Regions from separate parts of the Metabacillus sp. B2-18 genome, predicted to be linked through region 1. Evidence: a T-box and tRNA genes for the amino acid it is inferred to sense, from the RefSeq annotation. Region 1 holds a T-box; the other holds one or more tRNA genes.
The links. A T-box is a leader RNA that pairs with one kind of tRNA and senses whether it is charged. The one in region 1 lies ahead of LPC09_RS18400 (valine--tRNA ligase), so its partner is inferred to be a tRNA-Val.

Region 1 (6,641 bases):
GAGTAATGACTCGTTATAGTCTCAATTAGACTCTCAATTCCTTCATGATTATGAGCCCCATCGACAATGATAACGGGATTGCTATTAACCTGTTCAAATCTACCTTTCCACGTTGCTCTTAAAAGACCCTTATAGATTTGATCATCTGAGATTGTTAACTTGTTACTTTCCCTTAAATAATGTAAGGCTGAAACAGCTAATGCTGCATTTTTTGTTTGATGCTGTCCCCTCATCTGAATTTTAAGGTTTTCAAAAAAATAGCCTTCTGTTTCAACAGTAAATATTTCACCTCGCTCATAGGTGGAATGTTCAAGAATGTGAATTTCTGAACCAACACTTAAACTTTCTGCGTCTAATTGCTTTGCTTTATTCTTTATTACCTGAAGTGCTTCATCTTTTTCTACCGCTGTTAGAACCGGCACATTTTGTTTAATAATGCCTGCTTTTTCAGAAGCAATTTCAGTAATTGTATTCCCCAATATATTCATGTGATCATAGCCAACATTCGTAATAATGGATAATAGCGGGTTGATAATGTTGGTCGAATCCAGTCGGCCTCCTAAGCCTGTTTCCAGCAGCAGAATATCTGGTTGATTCAACTTACCGAAGTATAAGAACATCATCGTTGTAATAATTTCAAATTCAGTTGGTCCACCGAGGTCAGTTTGTTCAATTTTCTCAACAAATGGCTTTACCTCATTTACGAGATTTAACATGTCTACATCAGAAATTGGCTCTCCATTAACACTGATCCGCTCATTAAATGTTTCAATATAAGGTGATGTAAAAGTACCCACTTTATAATCTGCTTCCTTGAGTATGTGAAGCATGTAAGAAATTGTTGATCCCTTACCATTTGTACCAGCAACATGAATGGTAGGAATGTTCATTTCAGGATGACCCAGTTCTTTTAAAAGCCATTCCATCCTTTTTAATCCAGGTTTAACTCCAAATTTTAATCGACCATGTATCCAATCCACAGCATCCTCGTAACGGTTAAACATTGGTATCCTCCCTTTAAAACAAGCCATTTAAAAACTCGGGGGAACTAAAATTAGCACCACCCGAGTTCATCTCTTAGCCCTTTAGTTCTTGAATTCTGGCTAATACAATATCACGTTTTTCTCTATAATCGTTTTCTTTAGCTTTTTCCTCTTCAATGACTTTCTCAGGTGCTTTCTTTAAGAAGCCTTCATTGCCTAATTTCTTTTGAACGCGTTCTACTTCTTTATCAAGCTTTTCACGTTCTTTTTCAAGGCGTTTAATTTCTTCTTCAATATTAATTAACCCTTCAATTGGTAAAATAATTTCAGCACCTGTAACAACAGCACTCATGGATTTTTCTGTTGAATCAACTTCTGTTGAGATGCTTAGAGAACTTGTATTACAGAATCTTTCAATATAAGCACGGTTGTTTTCAAGCTGTTTTAATACATCTTGATCTTTTGCTTTTATTCTCATTGGAATTTGCTTGCTCATTGGTGTGTTAACCTCTGCACGAATATTACGAACAGCACGTATCACTTCAACTAATAACTTCATTTCTGTTGCTGCCGCGCGGTCTGTTAATTGTTCATTAACAGTCGGCCAAGCTGCAACTGTAATGGATTCACCTTTATGAGGAAGTGATTGCCAAATTTCTTCTGTAATGAATGGCATAAATGGATGCAGCAATCTCATTGTGTTATCAAGCACATAAGCAAGAATTGAACGAGTTGTTTTCTTCGCTGATTCATCTTCTCCATATAGAGGGAGCTTCGCCATTTCAATATACCAATCACAGAAATCATCCCATATGAAATTATATAGAAGACGTCCAACTTCACCAAATTCATATTTATCAGCAAGCTTTGTTACATTTTCAATCGTTTCATTTAAACGAGTTAAAATCCATTTATCAGCAACAGATTTTTCACCAGTTAAATCAATTTCTTCATATGTTAAGCCATCCATATTCATCAACGCAAATCGTGATGCGTTCCAAATTTTATTAGCAAAATTCCAAGTAGATTCAACTTTTTCATAGCTGAAACGTAAATCCTGACCCGGTGAACTTCCTGTTGATAAGAAGAAACGTAATGAATCAGCACCGTATTGATCAATAACTTCCATCGGATCAACACCATTACCAAGTGATTTACTCATTTTACGTCCCTGCTCATCACGTACAAGACCATGGATTAACACATCCTTGAATGGACGTTTACCTGTAAATTCAAGGCCTTGGAAAATCATACGAGATACCCAGAAGAAGATAATGTCATAACCTGTTACAAGTACATCAGTTGGATAGTAACGTTTAAAGTCAGCTGACTCGGTATCCGGCCAATCCATTGTTGAGAACGGCCATAGCGCTGAGCTGAACCATGTATCAAGCACATCATTGTCTTGATTCCAGTTTTCAATATCAGCTGGTGCTTCCTGGTTTACATAAACCTCTCCAGTTTCTTTATGGTACCAAGCAGGTATTCTATGTCCCCACCAAAGCTGACGAGAGATACACCAATCACGAATATTTTCCATCCAACGTAAGTACGTTTTCTCAAAACGATCTGGAACAAAGTTTACCTTCTCATCATCTTCTTGAAGCTTAATTGCTTCATCAGCAAGTGGCTGCATTTTAACAAACCATTGTGTAGAAAGGTAAGGCTCGACAACCGCACCACTTCGCTCACTATGACCAACTGAATGCATATGCTCTTCAATTTTGAAAAGTACACCTGAATCTTGAAGATCTTTTACAATTTTCTTTCTGCATGCAAAACGGTCTAAGCCTTTATAAGCGCCTGCCTTGTCATTCATTGTTCCATCTTCATTCATAACTAAAATACGTTCAAGGTTATGACGATTTCCGATTTCAAAATCATTAGGATCATGTGCTGGTGTAATTTTTACTGCACCAGAACCGAATTCCATATCAACATAATCATCGCCAACGATTGGAATTTCACGTCCTACGATTGGTAGTACAACGTTTTTGCCGATTAAATGTTTATATCTCTCATCTTCCGGATGAACAGCAACAGCTGTATCTCCTAGCATTGTTTCCGGACGAGTTGTTGCGATTTCAATAGAGCCTGAACCGTCTGCTAATGGATAACGCATATGGTAGAAGGCACCTTGAACATCTTTATAAATAACTTCAATATCAGATAATGCTGTTTTTGTTTGTGGATCCCAGTTAATAATATATTCTCCACGATAAATTAAGCCTTTATTATATAGTGTAACGAATACTTCACGAACTGCTTTTGAGAGTCCTTCATCAAGAGTAAATCGCTCACGACTATAATCAAGACCAAGACCCACTTTTGCCCATTGCTCACGAATATGACCAGCATATTCTTCTTTCCATTTCCAAGTTTCTTCAATGAACTTTTCTCTTCCTAAATCATATCTGGACTTTCCTTCTTCTTTTAACTTTGCTTCTACCTTTGCTTGTGTAGCAATCCCAGCATGGTCCATACCTGGAAGCCATAATACATCAAAGCCTTGCATTCTTTTCATACGTGTAACAATGTCTTGCAATGTTGTATCCCAAGCATGACCTAAGTGCAGCTTTCCTGTTACGTTAGGCGGTGGGATGACAATTGTATAAGGTTGTTTCTTTTCGTCACCTGTTGCCTCAAAGTACTTTCCTTCTAGCCAAAAAGAATAGCGATTTTTTTCAATTGCATTTGGATCATATTTTGTTGGTAATGAAACTTGTTGTTCATTGTTTTCCATTTGATTTCCTCCTAAATTTCTTTTACATTTTTTATGTACATGTGAAAGATTACTTGGTACCATTTCACATATTTTCCAATTTTAAAAATAAAAAACTCCTTCCATCCATAAAAGGACGAAAGGAGAATATTTCGCGGTACCACCTTTTTTTATAGACCGTATAAATACTAAAAATATAGCAAAAAGATACAGTCTACACACTCATCAATTTAACGGCTTTCAACCGGCTTCTCCTACTACATTTCAAAGAAGCAACTCCTGGGCGACCTTCCAATGCCTCTACTTAAGAAATCTTCCAGCAATGATTTCTCTCTCTGTAAAGTGATGACGATTGTACTCTTCCCATTCAACGTTTCATCATTATGTACTTTTACTTTAACAACTTATTCTATATTACTAAACAATCCTTTTTTTCGTCAATATTTTCCCCATATTTCTTCCCTTTCATACAGGCACCTATCACAGAATCTTGGCATATTTTACATTAAGTGGTCCTTTGCACGAACATTTCTTTATTTTAAACACATAATATGAGCTATTTCTGAAAATGTGAGTAGTTTTATAGAAAAGCTTAAACGAGGAGGAGTTGTCATATGAAGAGGCGGTATAGCCCTTACACACTCCCGCCATGGCTTAGACAAATTCGGGCGGTCGGCGTACAGATTATTATTCCTTTAACTATCTTCCAGGGCATTCGAACTGTTTTCTTTCCTACAACATTTGATGTTCTTTTGCTCGGTATTTTAATCGGATTAGCCATTGCACTACGGTATGATTGGATTTAACAGTAAAGAAGGAATCGGAAATGTCCGATTCCTTTTCATTTTTTAAGATTCAGTTTGTGCCTCTGCTGCTTCTGCTTCCATTTTCTTTCTGTTTTCTATTTCAGAAACCTTCATTACAAAGTACTCAATATTTTTAAATTGCCAATAAGCTCTCACAAGCTGTTTATTTGCTTCTAACTCAGAGCTCTTTTTCCCTTTTTTTGAATAGTTTTTAATGAATCGACATAGTCGCTCTGGATAAGCCAAATACCCAATAAATAAAAGCATTTCCTCTTCTGTAAATGGGTAGTCTTTTTGATAGGAATAAAACCAATTCACAACATCATCACTTTGAATTGGATACGTTCTCGCAGTTCGATTCAAAAATAATAAAAAATCATCAATAGGACTTGAATAAGACGATTTCTCAAAGTTTGATAAATAACCATTACCATCATCATCATATAAGAAGTGGCGTGCAGATACTTTTCCATGTGTTAACACTACTCTTGAAGACTTTTTATCTGTCATTTTCTCATACCACTCATCGAGTTTTTTACGAGAAAATTCAATGGCTCTTGATACCTCAGTATAGTAAGTAACGGCTTGCAACTCAAATGGAGATAAATAAATCTTTTTCTCACATTGTTCAACAAATGTTTCAAAACGTGCTTTTTCTTCATCCCACTTATTCGTTAGTTTTTCATAATGAGTTGTTGCCTCTTGACCATCAAGTGATATTTTCTTTTCTGTTCGTTTGTGAAGGTTTGCTACCTCTTTAAATAGAAGCTGATGACGAGCATCACGCTCTTCTTCTTGTTCATTCACAAGCCACGGCATTAAGTAATAGTACTCCCCATTATATTGAGAAATAAGCTGCTGCTGTTTATTCCTTAAAAGGGGAACATAATTTGAATACTTTTGTTCATTTAAGATTCGAATAGAATCAACAAAATATGGATTAAATTCACTTGATAATTTCTTTAATACATAAGGACCTGTATCTGTATATACCTTAATTGTTTTCTTGGTGATTTCCTCTGTATATTCAGGGTGTAAATCGTAATTTTTTAACAAAGGCCTTACTTCGCTTAGCTGCATCGACATAGATCATATCACCTCTACTCCTTAGAAAGAAAATTGAAAAAAACAGCCGAGGAAAAAGATGCCCCATGCTGTTCTTTGTCTTTCAAATAAATAATAAATGTTATTTACTTGTTGAGTATGCAGGGATATAAAGAATTTGTCCTTCATATACATCTTGATCTGCATGAAACTCATTTACACGTAAAATTTGTTGAATGGAAATTTCATATTTCTCACTAATTAATTCAAGTGTATCTCCTTGTTGAACAATACACATTTTCACTCTGGAGAAATCTTCTTCTTCGTCTCTTGCAAATAAACTTGTTAAGTAATGAGCATCCTTTGTTTCTCCCTCTTCACGACCAACTTCATCTTTCTTTTGTAAATCTTCATCTACATTTGTTGGCTCTTCTTCGGTTTTAGAGAAAAAGGAATATTGTACTTCTTTAGGTTCTGGAGTTGGTTCTTCTCTTCTTACTTCCACAACAAATGGATCATAAACCTCTTCTTCAGTTTGTCCTTGCTCAACATTAACTTCTTCTTCAACAGCCGGTTCAGGCTCTACAATTTCTTTATCGTATTCAGCAGGTGACGTTTCAACCACTACTTCTTCTACTTCTTCTACTTCTTCCTCACGCTCTTCAACTACATCCTGTTCTTTCGTGACAGAGAAGGATGGTGATAATTTGTCCACGTCTTCTTCATCTAACTTTCTTTCCTCATAGAAAGAAGAAAAAGGTGAAGGTGCAGGCTCTATGCTTGAAACAGGCTCGGAATTATTATGTTCTGCAGTGTTTTGTTCTTCACGGAAAAGAGCTTCAAATGCTTCTTCCTTAGGTTCCTCTGCAGGTCTCACCTCTTCTTCTTCCGCTGTCTCTCCATTCGAAATTCCGCTTATAGATAAATCAGCTATTAATTTTAAGCAAGCATGTTCGGGTAAATCATAATCAAAGGATTCGATCGAAACATACACCTCGTCTAGCTGTTGAATTCGATTTCTAGGAATCGTAATATCAACAGGGAAACGATGATTTAAGACGCTCACACCATCTTCACGTGTATCAA
Region 2 (6,641 bases), 270 kb from region 1:
TGAGATTAACAAAAGTAAGTAATGTACTTTTATAGTACAAGTTATTATGAGCTATATCAACTCTTTATTGGAGAGTTTGATCCTGGCTCAGGACGAACGCTGGCGGCGTGCCTAATACATGCAAGTCGAGCGAACCAATGGGAGCTTGCTCCCTGAGGTTAGCGGCGGACGGGTGAGTAACACGTGGGTAACCTGCCTGTAAGATTGGGATAACTCCGGGAAACCGGAGCTAATACCGGATAACATTTTGAACCGCATGGTTCAAAATTGAAAGACGGCTTTTAGCTGTCACTTACAGATGGACCCGCGGCGCATTAGCTAGTTGGTGAGGTAACGGCTCACCAAGGCAACGATGCGTAGCCGACCTGAGAGGGTGATCGGCCACACTGGGACTGAGACACGGCCCAGACTCCTACGGGAGGCAGCAGTAGGGAATCTTCCGCAATGGACGAAAGTCTGACGGAGCAACGCCGCGTGAACGATGAAGGCCTTCGGGTCGTAAAGTTCTGTTGTTAGGGAAGAACAAGTACCAGAGTAACTGCTGGTACCTTGACGGTACCTAACCAGAAAGCCACGGCTAACTACGTGCCAGCAGCCGCGGTAATACGTAGGTGGCAAGCGTTGTCCGGAATTATTGGGCGTAAAGCGCGCGCAGGCGGTTTCTTAAGTCTGATGTGAAAGCCCACGGCTCAACCGTGGAGGGTCATTGGAAACTGGGGAACTTGAGTGCAGAAGAGGAGAGTGGAATTCCACGTGTAGCGGTGAAATGCGTAGAGATGTGGAGGAACACCAGTGGCGAAGGCGACTCTCTGGTCTGTAACTGACGCTGAGGCGCGAAAGCGTGGGGAGCGAACAGGATTAGATACCCTGGTAGTCCACGCCGTAAACGATGAGTGCTAAGTGTTAGAGGGTTTCCGCCCTTTAGTGCTGCAGCAAACGCATTAAGCACTCCGCCTGGGGAGTACGGTCGCAAGACTGAAACTCAAAGGAATTGACGGGGGCCCGCACAAGCGGTGGAGCATGTGGTTTAATTCGAAGCAACGCGAAGAACCTTACCAGGTCTTGACATCCTTCGCTACTTCTAGAGATAGAAGGTTCCCCTTCGGGGGACGAAGTGACAGGTGGTGCATGGTTGTCGTCAGCTCGTGTCGTGAGATGTTGGGTTAAGTCCCGCAACGAGCGCAACCCTTGATCTTAGTTGCCAGCATTAAGTTGGGCACTCTAAGGTGACTGCCGGTGACAAACCGGAGGAAGGTGGGGATGACGTCAAATCATCATGCCCCTTATGACCTGGGCTACACACGTGCTACAATGGATGGTACAAAGGGCTGCAAGACCGCGAGGTCAAGCCAATCCCATAAAACCATTCTCAGTTCGGATTGCAGGCTGCAACTCGCCTGCATGAAGCCGGAATCGCTAGTAATCGCGGATCAGCATGCCGCGGTGAATACGTTCCCGGGCCTTGTACACACCGCCCGTCACACCACGAGAGTTTGTAACACCCGAAGTCGGTGGGGTAACCGTAAGGAGCCAGCCGCCTAAGGTGGGACAGATGATTGGGGTGAAGTCGTAACAAGGTAGCCGTATCGGAAGGTGCGGCTGGATCACCTCCTTTCTAAGGAAAATGAGGCACGCTTGGTATTTTGTTTAGTTTTGAGAGATCATTCTGATCTTTCTATATAAGTAAGACTCAATACATAGGAGTCTAAATGCAAAGTGCATTTGAACATCCTGTGTTTTATGTTCCTTGAAAACTAGATAACGAAAACAATTCAAGTAATTCACTGAGTTTAAACGCTTAGTTTAGTGATTCTCTTAATAAATGTTAATCAAGATATTAAGTTTGATCTTATGTCTTGAGACAAAGGAGAAGCGAGAAGTTCGAGGCGACGACCTGATGAGGAGCGGAGTGTACGAGAGTACATGAGCACCCTTAGCTCGGGAAGTCAACGAAGAAATTCGACGCTTATCGTTTGTCGAAGGTTAAGTTGTTAAGGGCGCACGGTGGATGCCTTGGCACTAGGAGCCGATGAAGGACGGTACTAACACCGATATGCTTCGGGGAGCTGTAAGTAAGCTTTGATCCGGAGATTTCCGAATGGGGAAACCCACTGCTCGTAATGGAGTAGTATTTTTACCTGAATACATAGGGTATTAAAGGCAGACCCGGGGAACTGAAACATCTAAGTACCCGGAGGAAGAGAAAGCAAACGCGATTTCCCAAGTAGCGGCGAGCGAAACGGAAGAAGCCCAAACCAAGAGGCTTGCCTCTTGGGGTTGTAGGACACTCATGTACGGAGTTACAAAGGAACGGAGTAAATGAAGAGGTCTGGAAAGGCCCGTCAAAGAAGGTAACAACCCTGTAGTTGAAACTTCGTTCCCTCCAGAGTGGATCCTGAGTACGGCGGGACACGTGAAATCCCGTCGGAAGCAGGGAGGACCATCTCCCAAGGCTAAATACTCCCTAGTGACCGATAGTGAACCAGTACCGTGAGGGAAAGGTGAAAAGCACCCCGGAAGGGGAGTGAAAGAGATCCTGAAACCGTGTGCCTACAAGTAGTCAAAGCCCGTTAATGGGTAATGGCGTGCCTTTTGTAGAATGAACCGGCGAGTTACGATCCCGTGCAAGGTTAAGTTGATAAGACGGAGCCGCAGCGAAAGCGAGTCTTAAGTAGGGCGAATAAGTACGTGGTCGTAGACCCGAAACCAGGTGATCTACCCATGTCCAGGGTGAAGTTCAGGTAACACTGAATGGAGGCCCGAACCCACGCACGTTGAAAAGTGCGGGGATGAGGTGTGGGTAGCGGAGAAATTCCAATCGAACTTGGAGATAGCTGGTTCTCTCCGAAATAGCTTTAGGGCTAGCCTTGAAATGAGAGTCTTGGAGGTAGAGCACTGATTGGACTAGGGGCCCCCATCGGGTTACCGAATTCAGTCAAACTCCGAATGCCAAAGACTTATGTTCAGGAGTCAGACTGCGAGTGATAAGATCCGTAGTCAAGAGGGAAACAGCCCAGACCACCAGCTAAGGTCCCAAAGTATACGTTAAGTGGAAAAGGATGTGGAGTTGCTTAGACAACCAGGATGTTGGCTTAGAAGCAGCCACCATTTAAAGAGTGCGTAATAGCTCACTGGTCGAGTGACTCTGCGCCGAAAATGTACCGGGGCTAAACGTATCACCGAAGCTGTGGACTGTTCTTTTAGAACAGTGGTAGGAGAGCGTTCTAAGGGCTGTGAAGCCAGACCGTAAGGACTGGTGGAGCGCTTAGAAGTGAGAATGCCGGTATGAGTAGCGAAAGAGGGGTGAGAATCCCCTCCACCGAATGCCTAAGGTTTCCTGAGGAAGGCTCGTCCGCTCAGGGTTAGTCGGGACCTAAGCCGAGGCCGAAAGGCGTAGGCGATGGCCAACAGGTTGAAATTCCTGTACCACCTCCTCACCATTTGAGCAATGGGGGGACGCAGAAGGATAGGGTAAGCGCGCTGTTGGATATGCGCGTCCAAGCAGTTAGGCTGACAACGAGGCAAATCCCGTTGTCACATAAGGCTGAGCTGTGATGGCGAGGGAACTATAGTACCGAAGTTCCTGATTCCACACTGCCAAGAAAAGCCTCTAGCGAGGTGAGAGGTGCCCGTACCGCAAACCGACACAGGTAGGCGAGGAGAGAATCCTAAGGTGAGCGAGAGAACTCTCGTTAAGGAACTCGGCAAAATGACCCCGTAACTTCGGGAGAAGGGGTGCTTTTTAGGGTGAATAGCCCGGAAAAGCCGCAGTGAATAGGCCCAGGCGACTGTTTAGCAAAAACACAGGTCTCTGCGAAGCCGCAAGGCGAAGTATAGGGGCTGACGCCTGCCCGGTGCTGGAAGGTTAAGGGGAGAGGTTAGCGCAAGCGAAGCTTTGAACCGAAGCCCCAGTAAACGGCGGCCGTAACTATAACGGTCCTAAGGTAGCGAAATTCCTTGTCGGGTAAGTTCCGACCCGCACGAAAGGCGTAACGATCTGGGCACTGTCTCAACGAGAGACTCGGTGAAATTATAGTACCTGTGAAGATGCAGGTTACCCGCGACAGGACGGAAAGACCCCGTGGAGCTTTACTGTAGCCTGATATTGAATTTTGGTACAGCTTGTACAGGATAGGTAGGAGCCTGAGAAGCCGGAGCGCTAGCTTCGGTGGAGGCGTCGGTGGGATACTACCCTGGCTGTATTGAAATTCTAACCCACAGCCCTGATCGGGCTGGGAGACAGTGTCAGGTGGGCAGTTTGACTGGGGCGGTCGCCTCCTAAAATGTAACGGAGGCGCCCAAAGGTTCCCTCAGAATGGTTGGAAATCATTCGTAGAGTGTAAAGGCACAAGGGAGCTTGACTGCGAGACCTACAAGTCGAGCAGGGACGAAAGTCGGGCTTAGTGATCCGGTGGTTCCGCATGGAAGGGCCATCGCTCAACGGATAAAAGCTACCCCGGGGATAACAGGCTTATCTCCCCCAAGAGTCCACATCGACGGGGAGGTTTGGCACCTCGATGTCGGCTCATCGCATCCTGGGGCTGTAGTCGGTCCCAAGGGTTGGGCTGTTCGCCCATTAAAGCGGTACGCGAGCTGGGTTCAGAACGTCGTGAGACAGTTCGGTCCCTATCCGTCGTGGGCGTAGGAAATTTGAGAGGAGCTGTCCTTAGTACGAGAGGACCGGGATGGACGCACCGCTGGTGTACCAGTTGTCTTGCCAAAGGCATAGCTGGGTAGCTATGTGCGGAAGGGATAAGTGCTGAAAGCATCTAAGCATGAAGCCCCCCTCAAGATGAGATTTCCCATCACATTAGTGAGTAAGATCCCTGAAAGATGATCAGGTTGATAGGTCAGAGGTGGAAGCGCGGTGACGTGTGGAGCTGACTGATACTAATCGATCGAGGACTTAACCTATTAGAAAAGCGGAAGAAGCTCGTTCAAATCCATAGGGAATTGGAGCGATCGAGATGAAGTCGTTCTTTGACTTCTTCGAGAGAGTGAAATTGCCGTAGGATTTAGCTTCTGGAGCTGGACATGTAAAAACGTAAACTCAGTAGTGAATTGAATTGTGATTCGTTATCTAGTTTTGAAGGAATATATTTTCTTTAAAAAACATATTGATTTTTCGATAAAATATTATATAATAGATTTTGTCGCTAAAGGTCATATTATATATCTGGTAATGATGGCGAAGAGGTCACACCCGTTCCCATGCCGAACACGGAAGTTAAGCTCTTCAGCGCCGATGGTAGTTGGGGGTTTCCCCCTGTGAGAGTAGGACGTTGCCAGGTATAATGGAGGATTAGCTCAGCTGGGAGAGCACCTGCCTTACAAGCAGGGGGTCGGCGGTTCGATCCCGTCATCCTCCACCATAGTTTTTTCGCGCCAGCGAAAATAACTTACCATATGCCGGTGTAGCTCAACTGGTAGAGCACGATCGAATATGCTTCGAAGCTCCTGCTTCAGCACACAAATCGAGCTGCTACTTGAATAATCTTTCTGAGATTTGGGTGACTGGTAAGTAAGATAAAACCTTATATACATCTATACCAATGCCGGTGTAGCTCAACTGGTAGAGCAACTGACTTGTAATCAGTAGGTTGGGGGTTCAAGTCCTCTCGCCGGCACCATTTTATTTTATTAATAATATACAACTCATTATAAAATGAGCCATTAGCTCAGTTGGTAGAGCACGAACGAATATGCGTCGAAGCTTTACATCAGCACACAAATTGAGCTACAGCTTGAATAAGCTTACTGAAATTTGGGTGTCTATAACAAGAGATAAATTTAATATTATTACTCATTATGAAATGAGCCATTAGCTCAGTTGGTAGAGCATCTGACTTTTAATCAGAGGGTCGAAGGTTCGAGTCCTTCATGGCTCACCATTTACACACCTTGCGGGTGTGGCGGAATTGGCAGACGCGCTAGACTTAGGATCTAGTGTCCTTGTGACGTGGGGGTTCAAGTCCCTTCACCCGCACCAAAGTTTTTTCGCGTTAGCGAAAATAACTAACAATATTGCGGAAGTAGTTCAGTGGTAGAACACCACCTTGCCAAGGTGGGGGTCGCGGGTTCGAATCCCGTCTTCCGCTCCAAAGACAGTGCCGGGGTGGCGGAACTGGCAGACGCACAGGACTTAAAATCCTGCGGTAGGTGACTACCGTACCGGTTCGATTCCGGTCCTCGGCACCATAGTTTTTTCGCGCTAGCGAAAATAACTTACCTTAATCTTTATAGATTAATTTAGATTATTAGCGCCCGTAGCTCAATTGGATAGAGCGTTTGACTACGGATCAAAAGGTTAGGGGTTCGACTCCTCTCGGGCGCGCCAAGTATAGAAGTGAGAAATCAGAAGTCAGAAGCGAGAATAAACTTTTCGCTCTAAAGCAACAATAAAGTCTCTGACCTCCCAAATCCCACCTCTGAATTCTAGAACGGGAAGTAGCTCAGCTTGGTAGAGCACTTGGTTTGGGACCAAGGGGTCGCAGGTTCGAATCCTGTCTTCCCGACCATTAATTGATCTAAACTTTAAAATGGGGCCTTAGCTCAGCTGGGAGAGCGCCTGCTTTGCACGCAGGAGGTCAGCGGTTCGATCCCGCTAGGCTCCACCAATAATATCTTTTTTTAAAACATGG

Region 2: it encodes a tRNA-Val, which carries the amino acid that the T-box ahead of LPC09_RS18400 (valine--tRNA ligase) is inferred to sense. The anticodon was not compared.

What each region holds. Positions count from the first base shown of each region.
Region 1 is NZ_CP088245.1:3,611,185-3,617,825, forward strand. Features, by position in the region: gene LPC09_RS18395 (bifunctional folylpolyglutamate synthase/dihydrofolate synthase) at 1-1,004, opposite strand, end outside; gene LPC09_RS18400 (valine--tRNA ligase) at 1,078-3,726, opposite strand; T-box leader at 3,835-4,085, opposite strand; gene LPC09_RS18405 (hypothetical protein) at 4,320-4,511, shown strand; gene ysxE (spore coat protein YsxE) at 4,554-5,597, opposite strand; gene spoVID (stage VI sporulation protein D) at 5,698-6,641, opposite strand, start outside.
Region 2 is NZ_CP088245.1:3,882,631-3,889,271, reverse strand. Features, by position in the region: rRNA gene LPC09_RS19765 (16S ribosomal RNA) at 65-1,615, shown strand; rRNA gene LPC09_RS19760 (23S ribosomal RNA) at 1,982-4,914, shown strand; rRNA gene rrf (5S ribosomal RNA) at 5,176-5,291, shown strand; tRNA gene LPC09_RS19750 (tRNA-Val) at 5,297-5,372, shown strand; tRNA gene LPC09_RS19745 (tRNA-Thr) at 5,555-5,630, shown strand; tRNA gene LPC09_RS19740 (tRNA-Lys) at 5,816-5,891, shown strand; tRNA gene LPC09_RS19735 (tRNA-Leu) at 5,904-5,989, shown strand; tRNA gene LPC09_RS19730 (tRNA-Gly) at 6,027-6,101, shown strand; tRNA gene LPC09_RS19725 (tRNA-Leu) at 6,110-6,198, shown strand; tRNA gene LPC09_RS19720 (tRNA-Arg) at 6,261-6,337, shown strand; tRNA gene LPC09_RS19715 (tRNA-Pro) at 6,442-6,518, shown strand; tRNA gene LPC09_RS19710 (tRNA-Ala) at 6,542-6,617, shown strand.